2 linked regions of the Orrella dioscoreae genome follow. The protein of the gene in region 1 interacts with the protein of each later gene in a pairwise test. Links are inferred from orthologs where the notes say so. Each region holds a gene or a part of one and is shown in the gene's direction. Other genes may lie near its edges.

Region 1 (3,186 bases):
TGACCATGCGCCCGGCGCGGGTGAGCAGGATTTCGAGCAGGCTGACCTCGCGCGCCGAGAGGTCGAGCGTGTGGCCGTCGACCTGGGCCACGCGCCCGGTCTGGTCGAAGACGAGGCGCCCATGGCGCAGCACCGTGGCGCCGCCGCCCGCGCCACGGCGGGTCAGGGCACGCACGCGGGCTTCCAGCTCGGACAGCGAGAAAGGCTTGGCCATGTAGTCGTCGGCGCCCAGGTCCAGGCCCTTGACGCGCTGCTCGACGCTGTCGGCGGCGGTCAGGATCAGGACGGGCAGGTGCGAGTTGCGCGCGCGCAGGCGGCGCAGCACTTCCAGGCCGGGCAGGTGCGGCAGGCCGAGGTCCAGGATGAGGAGGTCGAAGGCTTGCGCGGCCAGCGCGGAGTCGGTGGCCAGGCCGTCGTGCAGGCTGTCGACGGCATAGCCGTTGCGGCGCAGCGAGCGGGACAGGCCGTCGGCCAGGATGCTGTCGTCTTCTGCGATGAGTATGCGCATGGCCGGAGTGCCGCGGTTAGGAGGGCGGCCGGCATGGCGGCGGCGCGCCCGGGACCGGACGGCGCCGGGTCTGGGCCCGCTCACCGCCAGTGTCTTGTCTCTCGGAACCGATTCTGTCACAGGGGCGGGCCGCTTGGACACAGGGGATAACGCGGGGATGGGGCAAGGGCCGGGAGGGTGGAAAAAAACCTCCGCACTGTGCTTTTATCCAGTACAATCCGATGCCATAATGCCCCGCAAGGAAAGACGGTGGCGCCCGGCAGGGCCCGCCGCAGGAACCCTCCGGGACAGCTCGAAGCGCGCAGCGCCGGGCAGACCGATCACCATCAAGGACTCGTACATGGACGACAAACAGAGCAAGGCCGCCGCGGCGGAAAAATCCAAGGCGCTGGCCGCTGCGCTGTCGCAGATCGAAAAGCAGTTCGGCAAGGGCTCGATCATGCTGTACGGCGGCAACGAGGTCGAGCACGACATTCAGGTCGTCTCCACCGGCTCGCTGGGCCTGGACATCGCCCTGGGCGTCGGCGGCCTGCCGCGCGGCCGCGTGGTCGAAATCTACGGCCCGGAATCGTCGGGCAAGACCACGTTGACCCTGCAGGTCATCGCGGAAATGCAGAAAGTGGGCGGCACCTGCGCCTTCGTCGACGCCGAGCACGCGCTCGACGTGCAGTACGCCTCCAAGCTGGGCGTGAAGCTCACCGAGCTGCTGATCTCGCAGCCGGACACGGGCGAACAGGCGCTGGAAATCACCGACGCGCTGGTGCGCTCGGGCTCGGTCGACCTGATCGTCATCGACTCGGTGGCGGCCCTGGTGCCCAAGGCTGAAATCGAAGGCGAAATGGGCGACTCGCTGCCCGGCTTGCAAGCCCGCCTCATGAGCCAGGCGCTGCGCAAGCTCACGGCCACCATCAAGCGCACGAACTGCATGGTCATCTTCATCAACCAGATCCGCATGAAGATCGGCGTCATGTTCGGCAACCCCGAAACCACCACCGGCGGCAACGCGCTGAAGTTCTACTCGTCCGTGCGCCTGGACATCCGCCGCACCGGTTCCATCAAGCGTGGCGAGGAAGTGGTCGGCAACGAAACGCGCGTGAAGGTCGTCAAGAACAAGGTGGCACCGCCTTTCAAGCAAGCCGAGTTCGACATCATGTACGGCGCGGGCATCTCGCGCGAAGGCGAGATCATCGACCTGGGCGTGCAAGCCGGCGTGGTCGAGAAGTCGGGCGCCTGGTACAGCTACAACGGCGACCGCATCGGCCAAGGCAAGGACAACGTGCGCGAATACCTGCGTGAGCGTCCGGCGCTGGCCTTCGAGATCGAGAACAAGGTCCGTGCCCAGATGGGCGTGGCCGAGCGTGCCGCCGGTGTCGTGGCGGCCACGGCCGGCTCCGAAGAGGACTGATGTCCTCCTGGGGGACCCGCAAGCCTTCAGGCCCTGGTGCCCGTCACGCTCGATCCGGGCGAGCGGGCACGCAGGACGAAGCGTCAGTGCAGGGAATCGCGGACGAACAGTCCGAGCATTCCGGCAGTGGCGAAAATCCCTCGGCGCGTGGGTCCGCGCGCCGAGGGCCCTCCCTGAAGGCCCGGGCCGTCGATTTCCTGTCGCGCCGTGAGCATGGCCGCCAGGAACTGGGCCGCAAGCTGGCCCGCCACAGCGACGACCCCGAAGAAATCGAAAGCGTGCTCGACAGCCTGGCCAAGGAAGGCTGGCTGTCGGATACCCGTTATGCACAAAGCATCGTGCAGCGGCGCGGCGAGCGCCAGGGCACCGCGCGCATCGTGCAGGAGCTGCGCCGCAATGGCGTGGATGCCCAGTTGGTCGACACCTTGCGGGCGGAACTGCAATCCACGGAATATGAACGCGCCCGGCAGGTCTGGGCCAAGCGTTATGCCGACAAGCCCGCCACCACCCCCACGGAATACGCGCGGCAGGCGCGCTTCCTGGCCGCGCGCGGGTTTGGCGCGGGCATCATCAGCAAGATCCTGAAAGGCAGCGGTCTGGACGACGACGCGCTGTAGCGCTATCCCCGCACCGACTTGATACCCGCCAGGGTCTTGAAGCAGCCCTCCCGGGCAATGTTCAGGAAGTCCTGGATATAGGACGCCTGCGCATCTTCCGTCCGCACGGCGGCATGCAGCGTGCACCAGACGCCTTGGGGACCCAGGTGCACCACGTCCATCCAGCCTTGGTCCAGATACTCGGTCAACGCCCAATTGGGCAGCGCCGCAACGCCGCGGTTGCTGGCCACCAGTTGGGCAATGATGGGCGTGAGTTCCGCACGGCGGATGCTGGCGGGCTCGACGTCCGCCGGGTCCAGGAACTGCGTGAAGACATCCAGGCGCTGCTTGTCCACCGGATAGGTGATGAGCACCTGGTCGGCCAGTTGCGCCGGATCAATGAACTTGCTGCCCGCCAGCGGATTGGCCTGGGCCACGGCCAGCACTACTTCATAGCGAAAAAGCGGGATGTACTCCACGGCTTCCAGCGGCTGGGGGTCGGAGGTGATGACGAGGTCCAGATCGCCGCGTACCAGGGCGGGCAGGGGGGCGAAGGAGAACGCGGCGGAGAGGTCCATGCTGACCTCGGGCCATTGGCCGCGGAAGGTATCCAGCGCAGGCATCAGCCACTGGAAGCACGAGTGGCATTCGATGGCCAGGTGCAGCCTGCCCGTGCG
Region 2 (3,246 bases), 1.7 Mb from region 1 along the record:
GACGAGCACGATCTCGTGGCCCGCGGCGCGCAGCGCATCGAGCGCCACGCGGGCGAATTCAGGCGTACCGGCAAAGACGAGGCGCATGGAGGAAAAGCCAGGAAGAAGACGGCGCGAGCCGCAAGGGGATGCGCGAAGCGCAATGACAGCATACCCGCCGGCTGGCGGCGGGCCTGCAGGCAGGAGGAATCAGGCGCGGGCGGATTCGCGCTCGGACTTGCGCGCGCGGGTCTTGATGCGCGTCTGCTTGAGCTGCGAGAGGTATTGCACGAAGACCTTGCCGTCGAGGTGATCGATTTCGTGCTGCACGCAGACGGCCAGCAGGCCATCGGCGTCGAATTCATAAGGCTCGCCACGCTCGTTCAGTGCACGCACGCGCACGGCGGAGGGACGCTCGACTTCGTCGTAGACGCCGGGCACCGACAGACAGCCTTCCTCGTAGGTCTTGCGTTCTTCGCTGCTGCCCAGGATCTCGGGATTGATCAGCACGATCAGGCCGCTGCGGTCCTCGGACAGATCGATGACCACCACGCGTTCGTGCACGTCCACCTGGGTGGCGGCCAGGCCGATGCCGGGCGCGTCGTACATGGTCTCGGCCATGTCGCGCACCAGTTGGCGAATGCGGTCGTCCACCACTTGCACCGGCTTGGCCTTCTTGTGCAGGCGCGGATCGGGATAGTGAAGGATGGGAAGCAAAGCCATGGCACTGCGGACCTGTGAGGGAAGGGAAGCCCTCATGTTAGTTCAATAGCCCAGGGAGTTCTAATAGATTTGCACTAATACGCCCATGCGGGGTTTTCCGGTGTGACGGGCTTGTCCCGCTGACGCCACAGGTGTGCGCCATGGCCGACACACTGGCAGGATGGATGCCTCTCCCGCCGCCGCCCCCTCCGATCCCTCCCACTGGCTGCGCCTGTCGCTGGAACCCGGCGTCGGGCCTGTCACCGCGCTGGGCCTGCTGCGGGCCTTCGGGTCGCCCGGCGCCATCCAGGAGGCCACGCACGCGGCGCTTGCCCGCCTGACCAGCCCGGCATTGGCGGACCAGCTGAAAGCGGACCCGCCCGCGCCGATGCGCGACGGCATCGAACGGGGACTGGCATGGCAGGCCGCAAGCGCCTCGCACCATCTGCTGACGCTGGACGATGTCGCCTATCCCGCCATGCTGCGCACGCTGCCCGACCCGCCTCTCGTCCTGTACGCGCGAGGCGAGCTGGCGCGGCTACAGAGCGACGGCATGGCGATCGTCGGTGCACGCAACGCCACGCCCGCGGGCCTGGCGAACGCGCAAGCCTTTGCCCGACACCTGGCCGGGGCGGGCTGGTGCATCGTCAGCGGCCTGGCACGCGGCATCGACGCGGCGGCGCACACGGGCGCGCTGGAGGCCGGCGCCGATGGCGGCAGCACCGTGGCCGTGCTGGGAACAGGAATCGATCTGTGCTATCCCGCCGCGCATCGCAAGCTGGCCAATGCCATCGCGGCGCAGGGCGTGCTGCTCACCGAGCTGCCGCTCGGCACCGAACCGCTGCCGCACCACTTTCCACGCCGCAACCGCTTGGTGGCGGGGCTGGCGCGCGGCGTCCTGGTCGTCGAGGCGGCCAGGCAGTCAGGCTCGCTGGGCACCGCGCGCCTGGCCGCCGAAGGGGGACGCGAGGTCTTCGCCCTGCCCGGCTCCATCCATTCGCCCCTGTCGCGCGGCTGCCACGCCCTGATCCGCCAGGGCGCGAAGCTGGTGGAAGTGGCGCAGGACATCACGGAGGAGCTGGGACCGCCGAAGGGCGGACGCACCCGATGGGCGGCGCACGCCCCCGACGGGACGCCCGAGCCCGCTCCGCTTTCCGCCGCGGTCCATCCGCTGCTGACAGCCATGGGCTACGAGCCCGTGCATCCCGACACGCTGGCCTTGCGCACCAGCAGATCGGCGGCGTCGCTGCACGCGGATCTGCTGGCGCTGGAGCTGGAGGGCGCGGTGTTGCGGCTGCCAGGGGGAAGGTTTCAGCGGTGTTGAGTCCCGCCTGTGCCGCCTCGCGTGCCGCCCCCCACGAGACTAGAATCACCTGCAAGACTGGCCGCCTCGCGTATCAGGCCGCCCACCCAGAACAACAACACCGGAGCCAAGCATGCCCTTGCCCCACCGCGTCAAGATCGTCGAGGTCGCCCCGCGCGACGGCCTGCAGAACGAGAAGGCCTTCATCGATACGGCCATCAAGGTCGAGCTGGTGGACCGGCTGGCGGCCGCGGGCTTCCAGAATGTCGAGGCCGCGTCCTTCGTGTCGCCCAGGTGGGTGCCGCAGATGGCCGATGGCGCGGAGGTCATGGCGCGCATCACGCGCCGTCCCGGCACGCTTTACTCCGCGCTGACGCCCAACCTGAAGGGCTTCGAGGCGGCGCGGGCGGCGGGGGTGGACGAGGTCGTCATCTTCAGCGCGGCCAGCGAGGCGTTCGCGCAAAAGAACATCAACTGCTCCATCGCCGAGTCGATCGCCCGCTTCGAGCCGGTGGCGCAGGCCGCGCGCGAGGCGGGCATCCGCTTGCGCGGCAGCATCAGTTGCGCGTTGGGCTGCCCTTATCAAGGCGAGGTGCCCGCCAGCGCGGCCGTGGATGTCGCCCGGCGCTTCCTGGCGCTGGGCTGCGACGAGATCGACGTGGCGGACACCATCGGCGTGGCCACGCCCGCCAAGGTCCGCGCGGTGATGGATGCCGTGACGCAAAGCGTGGACCCCGCCCGGATCGCCGCGCACTTCCACGACACCTATGGCCAGGCCGTGGCCAATATCGTGGCCGCCCTGGAAACCGGCATCACCATCGTGCACAGCTCGGTGGCGGGCCTGGGCGGCTGTCCCTATGCGCGCGGCGCGACCGGCAACGTGGCGACCGAGGACGTGCTGTACCTGCTGCGCGGCCTGGACATCGACACCGGCGTGGACCTGGACGCGGTCGTGGACACGGGCCAATGGATCTCGGCCCACCTGGACCGCAAGAGCGCCAGCCGTGCGGGCAACGCCCTCGCAGCCAAGCGGGCGGCATAGCAGCGCGGGGATCCCGCGCAGCGATTATTTCTTCCTGCGCAATACTGAAGTGTTTTCACCGGCCATTCTCTTCATGACCTGATGGCAGCACACTGGCTTCCAGGACGGGCACCCGCCTTTCCCCCAGACCAGGAAGCCCATCATGAAGCTCTACCACCACCCGCTGTCCGGCCACGCGCACCGCGCGCATCTGTTCCTGTCGCTGCTCGGCCTGCCCCAT

The links.
Region 2: the proteins of recA (region 1) and dprA interact in binary tests that used the Bacillus subtilis proteins (3 or more experiments, as listed by UniProt). The link is inferred for Orrella dioscoreae from one-to-one orthologs.

What each region holds. Positions count from the first base shown.
Region 1 is NZ_LT907988.1:2,167,676-2,170,861, forward strand. What follows is about bases 8-2,880. They hold recA (recombinase RecA), read left to right. Parts: upstream 8-848; coding sequence 849-1,913; downstream 1,914-2,880. Other genes in these bases: ODI_RS10125 (response regulator transcription factor), read right to left, coding at 8-508; recX (recombination regulator RecX), read left to right, coding at 2,000-2,530; ODI_RS10140 (LysR family transcriptional regulator), read right to left, coding at 2,533-2,880. In the rest of the region: more of ODI_RS10125, read right to left, coding at 1-7; more of ODI_RS10140, read right to left, coding at 2,881-3,186. UniProt on the Bacillus subtilis protein: Multifunctional protein involved in homologous recombination, DNA repair and competence.
Region 2 is NZ_LT907988.1:457,033-460,278, reverse strand. Bases 1-2,933 are described here. They hold dprA (DNA-processing protein DprA), read left to right. Parts: upstream 1-862; coding sequence 863-2,005; downstream 2,006-2,933. Other genes in these bases: ODI_RS02180 (hydroxymethylglutaryl-CoA lyase), read left to right, coding at 2,118-2,933; def (peptide deformylase), read right to left, coding at 190-702; fmt (methionyl-tRNA formyltransferase), read right to left, coding at 1-87. Also shown: more of ODI_RS02180, read left to right, coding at 2,934-3,026; ODI_RS02175 (glutathione S-transferase family protein), read left to right, coding at 3,169-3,246. UniProt on the Bacillus subtilis protein: Protein that helps load RecA onto ssDNA during transformation. Binds cooperatively to circular ssDNA, is able to bridge different segments of DNA. Favors the loading of RecA onto SsbA- or SsbB-coated ssDNA and formation of RecA-DNA filaments.